Regions from separate parts of the Photobacterium sp. CCB-ST2H9 genome, predicted to be linked through region 1. Evidence: riboswitches for the same ligand, from Rfam matches in the RefSeq annotation. Region 1 holds a riboswitch; the other holds the start of a gene.
What was found. Region 1 has a riboswitch for thiamine pyrophosphate ahead of thiD (bifunctional hydroxymethylpyrimidine kinase/phosphomethylpyrimidine kinase). Riboswitches for the same ligand answer to the same signal wherever they lie in the genome.
Positions count from the first base shown of each region.

Region 2: it holds a riboswitch for thiamine pyrophosphate, as region 1 does, so the genes downstream of both, thiC (phosphomethylpyrimidine synthase ThiC) here and thiD (bifunctional hydroxymethylpyrimidine kinase/phosphomethylpyrimidine kinase) in region 1, are expected to answer to the same signal.

Region 1 is NZ_CP100426.1:621,958-627,997, forward strand. Features, by position in the region: gene L4174_RS19425 (family 20 glycosylhydrolase) at 1-2,048, shown strand, start outside; gene L4174_RS19430 (VOC family protein) at 2,118-2,474, opposite strand; TPP riboswitch at 2,651-2,748, shown strand; gene thiD (bifunctional hydroxymethylpyrimidine kinase/phosphomethylpyrimidine kinase) at 2,845-3,720, shown strand; gene L4174_RS19440 (ABC transporter ATP-binding protein) at 3,770-4,540, shown strand; gene L4174_RS19445 (ABC transporter permease) at 4,533-5,351, shown strand; gene L4174_RS19450 (ABC transporter substrate-binding protein) at 5,371-6,040, shown strand, end outside.
Region 2 is NZ_CP100425.1:3,508,467-3,514,506, forward strand. Features, by position in the region: gene L4174_RS16150 (thiazole synthase) at 1-92, opposite strand, end outside; gene thiS (sulfur carrier protein ThiS) at 94-303, opposite strand; gene L4174_RS16160 (HesA/MoeB/ThiF family protein) at 300-1,058, opposite strand; gene thiE (thiamine phosphate synthase) at 1,062-1,703, opposite strand; gene thiC (phosphomethylpyrimidine synthase ThiC) at 1,700-3,628, opposite strand; TPP riboswitch at 3,758-3,855, opposite strand; gene L4174_RS16175 (universal stress protein) at 3,936-4,361, opposite strand; gene crcB (fluoride efflux transporter CrcB) at 4,500-4,883, shown strand; tRNA gene L4174_RS16185 (tRNA-Trp) at 5,053-5,129, opposite strand; tRNA gene L4174_RS16190 (tRNA-Asp) at 5,805-5,881, opposite strand; rRNA gene rrf (5S ribosomal RNA) at 5,923-6,038, opposite strand.

The DNA of each region.
Region 1 (6,040 bases):
GGAAGCGTTACGGCAGTGCTGCGATCACGGATTACTACAATCCCTTCACCGCGCAAGATCGTTATCAGCGTAATGCCGATCTGAGTACTCTGGAAAACCCTGTGGGTGTCATCCCATCCCCAGCCCAGTTCACTCTCGGCAGTGGCAGCGTCAGTATTGATTCAAGCTGGGTTGTTGTTTATGACAATGGCTACGAAGGCCAGGCGACCTTCCTTGCCAATCAGTTAGGCCTGACGGCCGTACCATGGTCACCGGCCACGAAAAAACGTATCAACGTTGGCTGGAGCCAGGTCAATGTCAATGGCATTCAAAAATGGGATGAAGCCTATAACCTGAATGTTAACCCGCAAAACGAAATCATTTCGATCGGTGCTGCGGATGGCGCAGGAGCACTGTATGCCTCTCAGTCATTACTTCAATTGGTCGATGGTAACCAGATCCCCGCGGTAGATATCGCGGATGCACCGCGTTTTGCGTATCGCGGCCTGTCCGTTGATGCGGTGCGCAACTTCCGCAGCAAAGACTCAATCATTCAGTTGCTTGACCAGATGGCGGCGTTTAAGCTGAACAAACTCCATCTCCGTCTTGCTGACGATGAAGGCTGGCGAATTGAAATTACAGGACTCCCAGAACTGACAGATGTCGGTTCAAAACGTTGTCATGATCCTAAAGAAAAATCCTGTCTGCTGCCATTCCTGGGTGCCGGTCCGGACGGTAGTGCTGAATCAAATGGATACTATACGGCAGAAGATTACCGGGACATCCTTCAGCATGCGGCTTCGCTGAGCATTGAAGTAGTTCCGGAAATTGATATTCCTGGCCATGCGCACGCTGCGATTAAAGCCATGGAAGCGCGCTATGACCACTTTGCCGCTCAGGGAAATCTGGAAGAAGCCAGCAAATACCTGCTGACAGATTTCAGCGACACAACAGAATATCTTTCTGTTCAGATGTTTACAGACAATGCTATCAACGTTTGTATGGATTCAACCTACAATTTCGTTGATGCTGTGGTCAAAGGTCTGGTGAACCTGCATCAGGGAGTTCAGCCACTGAAAACCTTCCACTTTGGTGGCGATGAGATTGCCGGTGCATGGGTTAACTCTCCTGTCTGTCAGGCATTTATTGCCAACAACACAGATGGCGTCAACAGTGTTTCTGACCTGAGCCGTTACTTTGTCGAGCGTATCTCTGTCATTACAGCGAACTATGGTCTGGATATGGCAGGCTGGGAAGACGGTCTGATGCACAGCGGACAAGTCTACCCCCGCTCTGAAATGGCCAACAGTCAGCTCTGGGGTAACGCCTGGCAGAATATCTGGGAATGGGGTGTTGCTGACCGTGCCTATAATCTGGCAAACAACGACTATAAAGTTGTTTACAACCATGCCAGCCACCTGTATTTCGACCATCCATACGAGCCGGATCCAAACGAACGCGGTTACTATTGGGCGCCACGTTTCACCGACACCCGGAAGACCTTTGGTTACATGCCGGATGATGTGTTCGCAAATGCCGACTTCACCCGTGCCGGTGCACCAATTACGAAAGAAGACGTGGTTGCCGGTGCTGGTGTGAAAAAACTCCTGAAACCTGAAAATGTATTGGGTATTCAGGGTTCGCTGTGGGCTGAAACAGTCCGTACTGAAGCTCAGTTCGAAGGGATGACTTTCCCGCGTGTTCTGGGTCTGGCCGAGCGTGCATGGCATACGGCGGGCTGGGAAGCCAATGACAACGCTGGCACCCCTGTAGACAAGGCAGCCCGTAATACGGACTACAACCGCTTCGCAAACCTCCTGGGCCAGAAAGTGCTGCCGAAACTGGAGCAAAGCGGCATTACGTTCAACCTGCCTGTCCCTGGCGGCGTCCTCGAAAATGGTGTCCTGAAGGCGAACTCCACCTTCCCTGGCCTGACCATTGAGTACTCAGTCGATCAGGGCGCAAGTTGGCAGGCTTATGATCGCCTCAATCCACCAGCAGCGGCGAGTGGTGTCCAGCTGCGAACAGTGTCTGGTGACCGAAGCAGCCGGATTACAACAGTGAATTAAGCAACATCATTGCCCGAACGATAAAGAGCTCCGTCAGGAGCTCTTTTCATTCATCAATCGGGTGCTTTGCTACTCGGGAGCAGCCCAGACAGCAAGTTCATTACCACTCGGTTCTGTAAAGTGGAACCGGCGGCCTCCGGGAAACGCAAAAATCGGTTTCACAATTTTGCCGCCCGCTTCGATGACTTTTTGCTCTGTCGCTTCTAAATTATCACTGTACAGCACAATTAAAGCCGCACCTTTTTCTGATTCAGATTTCAGGGGCGCCGCATAAAATCCCCCATCCAGCCCCTGATCCGAAAAAGCTGTATATTCATCACCATAATCTGTAAATGACCAGCCAAAAGCGGATTCAAAAAAAGCTTTTGTTGCCGGCAGGTTACTTGCAGGAAATTCAACGTAATTAATCTGATGATGCTGTTTCACTGAATGTCTCCAGAATTATTGACGGTAACGATATCATAGGCTTTCTTTAACACCTCTGTCCGGAGCCCGCACAGATTTTCTGGAATTCTTTTGCTTTCTTCAAAAAAACAGGGTTAGAATGCCAACGCAAAATGATACTGAAGACAACAAGCTTCGGTTGAACATACAGAATGATTAAACGTTAGTCGGGGAGTCGAAAGGCTGAGACCACGCTGTGGGACCCGTTGAACCTGATCCAGCTCATACTGGCGTAGGGAACTAGCAGACTTGCCTGCCACTAAGCGCCAATTCCTGACGGCTCAGTGACCATCGCGACTGTTCGTCATCCCTGCCCCATCATGAATCATGATATTGATGCCAAGGGATGAAAATGAACAAGCCAGCTCACCATGAACTTTCCCCAGAAATTAAAACCCCGATTACACTGACAATTGCAGGTTCAGACAGTGGTGGTGGTGCCGGGATACAGGCTGATATCAAAGCCATTTCGGCAACTGGCGGCTATGCCTGTTCGGTTATCACGGCACTGACGGCTCAAAATACACAGAGCGTAACGGGTATTTTTCCGGTCAGCCCGGCGTTTGTTGAACAACAGCTGGATGCTGTCTTCAGCGACCTTGATATCCAATCGGTAAAAATAGGCATGCTGAGTGATGCGACTATCATTCGTGCTGTTGCTAAAAAACTGCGTCAATACCGGCCGAAATTCATCGTTCTCGACCCGGTGATGGTTGCAACCAGCGGTGACTTATTACTGGAAGCCGAAGCCATTTCCACTCTGAAGTCAGAACTTCTTCCTCTGGCAACACTGATCACGCCAAATCTGCCAGAAGCAGTCGCTTTAACCCATGTTTCATCCCTTTCTGGTACAGTTTCAACTGTTGTGTACACAAAAGAAACAGAAGAAAAAGAAGCGCTGATTGAGCAGTTGAAACAACTCAACACTGAAGCTGTTTTGCTGAAAGGGGGACATTGGGAACAGGAAGCACAAAGCACGGACTATCTCATCCTAGAAAGTGACACCGTCACCCTAACTGCTTCGCGAGTTCAGACGCAGAACACGCATGGCACGGGATGCACGCTGTCTGCAGCGATTGCTTCTTATCTGGCTCAGGGATACACCCTCACAGAAGCCGTGACACGCGGGAAAGCCTATCTGACGCAAGCCCTGTTACATGCGGATCAACTTCGGATTGGCCAAGGTCATGGCCCGGTTCATCACTTCTATTCACTCCAGCCGCGTTAAGGAGAAGCAGGTGCCTGAGCAAATCATCACTCGTCAGGAAGAAAACCACATGACTGACCGGCAGGCAGGCTTGGGGGTTCAGCTGAATAATATTCGTCTGCATTACCCTGATCAGGAAATGCCATTATTCAGACAGCTGAATCTCAGTTTAATCCCAGGCCAGTGGCATTGCATTCTCGGGCAAAGCGGATGCGGTAAAACCACATTACTCAGGCTACTAGCCGGATTATTACCTGCCGACGTCCATTGGCAAGGGAGCATTAAAACCAGCAGCAACCAACCTGTGAATGCACAGATTGCCTATATGGCTCAGCAGGATTTACTGCTTCCCTGGCTGAATGTGCTTGATAATGTTTGCTTTGGTGTTCAGCTCAAACACGGAAAAGTCAGTGAGACGCATCAGTCACAAGCGATTGAACTGTTAGAACGCGTCGGCTTAAAAAAATACATCTCTACCCCCCCATCAAGGCTCTCTGGCGGAATGCGTCAGCGGGTTTCACTCGCCCGAACCCTGATGCAGGACCAGCCACTCGTATTAATGGATGAACCTTTTTCAGCACTGGATGCTGTCACACGATACAAATTGCAGGATCTGGCTGCAGAACTGCTGGAAAACCGAACCGTACTGCTCATTACACATGACCCTCAGGAAGCACTCCGTCTGGGACACTCTGTGTTCCTGATGCAAGGCCAGCCCGCAAAAATCACCTCGCTGCCAACCCCGGACGGGACGATTCCGCGTGAAATCGACGCCCGTCTTGTGAATTGTCAGCAGCAGATCCTGAAAGCCCTGAGTTTGGTAAACCAACACAATGACTAAATTATTGGCTCAATGGCAAACTGGCAAACCTGTCAAAACACGTTCTATTCACCATCACCCGCTCGCGCGGCTGGTCATCAGTCTTGGTGTTCTGGCCCTCGGCTGGCAGGCTGTGGTCACAGTGTTTCAATTGCCCGGTTTTATCCTGCCGGAACCACTGGCTGTACTCAATAAACTGATTCAGCGCCACGATGTACTGCTTCGCCATGCCTGGGTCACAACCTGTGAAATCATGCTGGGTCTGGTCACAGGGTTAGGGGTCGGACTCTTTTGTGCATTGTTGATGCTGCTTTTTACCCCTGTCAGACGCTGGATGTTGCCCCTGCTGATAGCCAGTCAGGCGATTCCTGTTTTCGCACTCGCCCCAATTCTGATGCTCTGGCTGGGGTACGGTATCGCCTCCAAAGTTGTGATGGCTGCCATCATCATTTTCTTTCCGGTGACGACCTGCTGCTATGACGGTCTTCGCCATACACCGCAAGGATATCTTGATCTGGCAAAAACACTTCATGCAACGCGCTGGCAAATCCTGCGCCACATCCGACTGCCGGCTGCATTACCGGCACTGGCATCCGGAATCCGTGTGGCTGTTGTCGTCGCACCGATTGGCGCCGTTGTCGGTGAGTGGGTCGGCGCCAGCGAAGGGCTGGGCTACCTGATGTTACAGGCCAATGCCCGAATGATGATCGACGAGATGTTTGCAGCTCTTTTTATATTGGCCAGCCTCTCTGTTGCTCTTTATTTCGGGACCGACTTTCTGCTGAAACGCGCAATTCCATGGCTGCCTGAAAACAGTCAGTCACAATCATGATTTAACCAAGGATACGCTTATGATTCACTTCCCCACCCGTACTGCGATCGCTGTCGCAGTGACAGCTGTGACATTCCAGGCACAAGCGAAAGAACTCACCTTGATGCTGGACTGGTTTGTTAACCCTAATCACGGCCCGATCATCATTGCTCAGAAAAATGGCCTGTTTCAGGAGCAAGGGCTCGACATTAAAATTCAGGAACCAGCCGATCCGTCCATGCCCGCCAAACTGGTTGCCGCAGGCAAAACTGATTTAGCCATTTCTTACCAGACCAGCCTGACAATTGATGTGGCGGCAGGTCTTCCGTTGATTCGGGCATCCACCCTGATTGCAACGCCGCTCAACACCTTGATGGTCCTGGATAAAAAAGGGATTGAATCTCTGGCTGATCTGAAAGGAAAAACCATTGGAATCGCCATCGCAGGAAATGAAGAAGCGACTATTGGTACCATGCTGAAAACAGCCGGTGTTGATTTCTCCGAGGTCAAAATCGTGAATGTTGGCTGGGCACTCTCTTCTTCGCTGGCATCCGGAAAAGTTGACGCCATCTGGGGTGGCCTGCGTAACTTCGAGTCAAACCAGCTGGCACTGGAAGGCTATCAGGCAAAAGCGTTCTTCCCTGAGGAGCACGGTGTACCGCCTTATGACGAACTGGTCGTGGTCGCCAATAAAAAACAGTACAACGCTG
Region 2 (6,040 bases), on a different replicon from region 1:
AGAATGGACTGCGCCATCACATCCCGGCCGGCATACTTGCCAGTACCGGTAAACAGACGGGATGAAAACGTTTTATCAGCAATCGTCAGCATCTCAGCCTCCTGCAATAGCTTGAAACAGGGCGATCGCGTCGCCATCGCTGAGCACGGTGTCTCCCCAGCAATCACGACTGACAATCGACTGATTGAGCGCCACTGCGGTGGCATCCAGCGGCATTGCCAGTTGCTCCAGCAGCGCTCGTAGCGAGGTTTCTGCCGCCAGCTGCATGGCTTTATCGTTCACCTGAACGTTAATCATGGTCATAAAGATTCCTTACTGCATACAGAGCATTGCGGGTTCACGGGCAGAGCAAACTGCTGCCATTGCAGGGTGAGGCCGTCAAACTGGCGGAACTGACCCTTGCCAGATTCGCCACTGCCGGTGATCGCCTTGATAGCCTGCAAGGCCTGGAAGGTCCCCATGATCCCGACGACGGGACCGGCAATCCCGGACTCGCTGCAATTTTGCGGTGCCTGCATGTCACCGTGCGGAAACAGGCAGTGATAGCAAGGCCCCTGCTGCGCCCGGAAATCAAAGTTCATCAGTTGCCCCTGCCAGCGGATCGCCGCCCCGGAGATTAGCTGCTTGCCGTGTTCGAAACAGGCCTGATTGATGGCATGGCGGCTGGCAAAATTGTCGGTGCAATCGAGCACCACATCCGCAAGGCTGATTTCCATCGCCAGCTGTAACTTAGCCAGATTGGCGGTCACGGCCCGGGCCCGGATGTGCGGATTGAGTGCCTTCACCTGCGCGACTGCGGCCTGAGCCTTGCTCTCGCCCTGATTGTCATCGCGGTAGATGATCTGGCGTTGCAGGTTGGAACGCTCCACCCGATCGCCGTCCGCAATCACCAGACTGCCCACACCGGCACCGGCCAGATACAACGCCGCGGGCGCTCCCAGACCACCGGCACCGATGATCAGCACCTTGGCCTGTTGCAGGGCCAGCTGACCCTGCTCACCAATTTCCGGCAACTGCACCTGACGGTGATAGCGTAAAAAAGATTCGTCAGTCAGCATGGCTTACCTCACCAGCTTTTCAGCGAAAGCGGCCAGAGCCTGCTCCGTGTCCGGTGCAGCCGTCACGGCCCGCACCACGGCGACACAGGACACGCCGGTCTGCCAGACGTCCGCCACATTGCTCAGGTCAATTCCGCCGATAGCCACCGTCGGATAACGGCCCGCCACGGTCGCCAGATGTTCCTTCAGCTGTGCGACCCCTTGCGGCGGGGTTGGCATGTCCTTGGTTGGCGTCGGGAAGATGTGGCCGATTGCCACATAGCTCGGCGCAATCGCCAGGCCGCGCTGCAACTCAGCCGACGTCCGGGTAGAAACACCCAGCCGGATACTGGCATGACGCAAGGCATCCAGATCGGCGGCATCCAGATCTTCCTGTCCCAGATGCACCCCGTAAGCGCCGTGTTTCAGCGCCAGCTGCCAGTAGTCATTGATAAACACCTGAGCGTTGTGCACACGGCCCAGCCGGATGGCTTCGATGATTTGTGTTTCCAGTTCTGGATGTGCCGGATCTTTCATCCGCAGCTGAACCGTTTTCACGCCCAGCGGCAGCAGCCGGGCAATCCAGTGAACATCATCGACGACAGGATAGAGCGGCCCGATGCCGCCCTCCATTCCCGGAAATGTCAGTTGTTGCGCCCCACTCATGCCTGATCTGCCTCATGGGTTTTCGCCTGATGATATAGCTCGCTGCCTTTTTCCCGGAATTCGGCCGATTTCTGGCGCATGCCTTCCAGCGGATCCTCCAGTAACTGGATCACCTGAGCCTCATTCTGTGCTTTCGCATAATCCCGCACTTCCTGAGAAATCTTCATCGAACAGAATTTAGGTCCACACATTGAACAGAAGTGCGCAATCTTGCCGGATTCCTGCGGCAGGGTTTCATCGTGGAATGCACGGGCAGTATCCGGGTCCAGACCCAGATTGAACTGGTCTTCCCAGCGGAATTCAAAACGGGCCTTTGACAATGCATTGTCTCGGACCTGCGCCCCCGGGTGTCCTTTGGCCAAATCAGCCGCGTGAGCACAGAGTTTGTAGGTAATCAGGCCAGTCTTCACGTCATCTTTATTCGGCAGGCCAAGGTGTTCTTTCGGCGTCACGTAACACAGCATGGCACAGCCATACCAGCCAATCATCGCGGCACCAATTCCGGAGGTGATATGGTCATAACCCGGGGCAATATCGGTCGTCAGCGGGCCTAAGGTATAGAACGGAGCTTCATGGCAGTGCTTGAGCTGCTCTTCCATGTTTTCCTTGATCATATGCATCGGCACATGCCCCGGTCCTTCAATCATCACCTGTACATCATATTCCCAGGCGATCTGAGTCAGCTCTCCCAGTGTACGCAGTTCGCTGAACTGGGCTTCGTCATTGGCATCCGCGACTGAACCCGGACGCAAGCCATCGCCAAGCGACAGCGCGATATCGTATTTTGCGCAGATCTCGCAAATCTCGCGAAAGTGCTCATACAGGAAGCTTTCCTTGTGATGTGCCAGACACCATTTCGCCATGATAGAACCGCCACGGGAAACAATACCCGTCACGCGCTTGGCCGTCATCGGGACATAGCGCAGCAACACACCGGCGTGAATCGTAAAGTAGTCAACGCCCTGTTCCGCCTGCTCCAGCAAGGTGTCACGGAACACGTCCCAATTGAGGTTCTCAGCAATGCCGTTCACCTTCTCCAGCGCCTGATACATTGGTACGGTTCCAATCGGCACCGGACTGTTACGGATGATCCACTCACGGGTCTCGTGAATGTTCCGACCGGTTGACAGGTCCATCACGGTATCGCCGCCCCAGCGGGTCGACCACACCAGTTTTTCTACTTCTTCCTCAATCGAGGAACTGACCGCCGAATTCCCGATATTGGCATTCACCTTCACCAGAAAATTACGACCGATAATCATCGGCTCAGATTCCGGGTGGTTGATGTTGGACGGGATAATAGCGCGGCCTTCAGCCACCTCTTTTCGCACAAATTCAGGGGTAATGTCTTTGGGCAGGTTGGCGCCGAAGCTTTGTCCCGGATGCTGCTGGTTCAGCACTTCATCACGGTAACGGGCGCGGCCCATGTTTTCACGGAGCGCGATATATTCCATCTCCGGCGTGATGATCCCCTTGCGGGCGTAGTGCATCTGAGTCACGCACTGGCCTGGCTTAGCCCGGCGGACACGGGCACGGAGCGCAAAACGCAGCTCATCTAATGTGTCATCAGCCAGACGCTCTTTGGTATAGGCAGAACTCAGCTCATCCAACAGCTCAGTATCATTCCGCTCTTCAATCCAGTTTTCACGCAGCTTTGGCAGACCACTGTAGATATCAATCGTCTGTTCCGGATCGGTATAAAAGCCAGAGGTATCGTAGACTCGTACCGGTTCGTTCGGCTCAAAAATCGGGTTATTTTTATCCCCGCCGACTAAGGAGTCAGCCTGAGCAATCTCACGCATGCCGACACGGATATCATCCCGGCTGCCGGTGACATAGATTTTTCGGGAATTCGGGTAGGCTTGGGTAGTGAGTGAATCAATAAATTGTTTCGCTTCCAGTCTCGCTTGCTTGCGACTCGACATAGCAATTTCCTTTCATCTGATATTTCTGGGAAGTTGCTTGACGGATGGGCGCGTAAACAAGAGGCGGACACAAGTAGGGCGTGTCGCATCGTCTGATACAGCAGCTGTACACGACAGGTACAGCTAGGCAGAAGATTTTCTCTTGTTCCCTTCGCAGATACTAATCTGATCAGGTTCAACGGATCCCGCAATGCGGTCTCAGCCAGTTGGCACTCCGACAAGTTTCAGCTAACGAGTATAAGAAAGGTGTATCCCGACAGCAAGCGGTCTTTACTGAATTTCAGGAATCAGTAAAAACCGTCACGCATCAGCGACAAATCAGCACATCGCACTTTAAATGCAGATCCAATTCACGACGGACATCTTCTCGCAACCAGTGCAGATCCGTTTTGGCATGGCCGACAATCACTAAGTCTGCATTTATTTTTGCTGCCAGTTCAATGAGATGTTTTGCAACATCACCATCATAGAGATGCATCGCGCGCACAGGCTGCGGAGAATGGGTGGCTAATTCAGACAACTGCGCCATTCGCCTGAGCTCCTGATCGTCATGGGCTTCTTTCAGTTGCAGCTCAATATCCAAAAAACTCAGATTACCGACCCCGGGCTCGACATATGCCAGGTGTAGGTCTGCATTGTTATGGCTTGCCACGACCCCGGCTTTCACGACCAGCTGCTGTGCCCGTTGATCATCTGGGTTGAGTGCCAGCAAGACCGTTTTATAAAGCTTCATCACCACCTCAATTCACGAACGCTTGCAATACAACACCGTATAGCACATTGTTTTGTGAATTACCTTAGTGACTGTCTCAACAGAGGGTTCATTTCATGGTATTAGTATCTGGTTTGATTGACAGAGACCAGCGTACAAATGAATCAACTCATCGTTTTAAGCTATGTTGCCTTTGGCGGAGCCTTTGGCGCATGTGCCCGTTATCTGATAGCCGAGCTGTCTGTTGTCCTGTTTGGACGCGGCTTCCCTTATGGGACCCTCGCCGTCAATGTCATCGGTTCATTTATCATGGGACTGCTGATGTCAGCCCTGAATCAGGGAATGATTGAAGCCTCACCATGGCGTCCGATTCTCGGATTGGGCTTTCTCGGCGCCCTCACGACATTTTCAACATTCTCCATGGATAACGTCGTCCTGCTTCAGCACGGCGAGTACGCCAAGATGACACTGAACCTGCTCTTAAATGTATTCCTGAGTATTTCTGCCTGCTTTATTGGCTATCAGCTGATGATGAGAAGCTAAGACTGACGTGAGAGTTTAGATTGGTACCAGCCTCATCATAGATGAGGCTTTTTTTCGATTTGGGCTCGAATAAATTCAGCATTCTGAGGATGTAATGCCGTACGGTATCGCGTTAGATAAACGCTGAAAACGAAAAAGCTCCCGCATTTCTGCGAGAGCTTAAAAGAGATGGCAGGGGTGGAGAGATTCGAACTCCCAACACGCGGATTTGGAATCCGCTGCTCTGCCAATTGGAGCTACACCCCTGTCGTGTGGTAAGTATTGTATATAGACTGATGATAATTACCAGCCCTGAATGTCGAAATTTATCAATTTGATGCTCAACCGCCTACTAAAACATCGATCATCAAACTCAACAGGTTTACGTGGCCGATTGGTGCAGTATTCCCTCGCCAGACAACAACATTCCAGCTGATCCTAGTTAAGAACCAAAACACGATATCAGACTTGTAGACAGTGTGTCACCAGCGTTTTAGAAGATGAATACACCCTATCTCAAATCACTACAGGTGCTCCTGGGATGCGCTTTAGCGCAGAGTTCCAGTAGTTCTTCTGTGGACTTCAACTTTCATCCCATGGGGCACATCTGTGGTTATGTCTTAAGTTTTAAAACAACGGGCAGAGAGAGGGAAATATTCATCCTGCCAATAGGCGGATATCCAACTGTCAGAAATCAAATCACGAATAGCAAATAGCAAAAAAAAGTCATGACTGGCTGGGTTTCTTTAAGAAGTAGCGGACAGCTGGAATCGCATTCGACCGGGAGGCGTCCGGCCGAAGGACGGATATCAAATCCCCAACGTAAAAAAGCCCCAGTCTTTCGAGGGGGACGCCTAGTCTGAGGCTTTGCGTCAGTGAGAAATTATCAGAACCCTGAATAGCAAAAAACCCAGCCATTGCTGACTGGGTTTCTCTAAGAAGTGGCGGAGCGGACGGGACTCGAACCCGCGACCCCCGGCGTGACAGGCCGGTATTCTAACCAACTGAACTACCGCTCCACACGGCTGAAACCAGACTGTATCTGATTTCTAAATAGGGCGCCTGGCGATGTCCTACTCTCACATGGGGAGACCCCACACTACCATCGGCGCTGCTGCGTTTCACGTCTGAGTTCGGCATGGGATCAGGTGGTTCCACAGCGCTATGGTCGCCAGGCA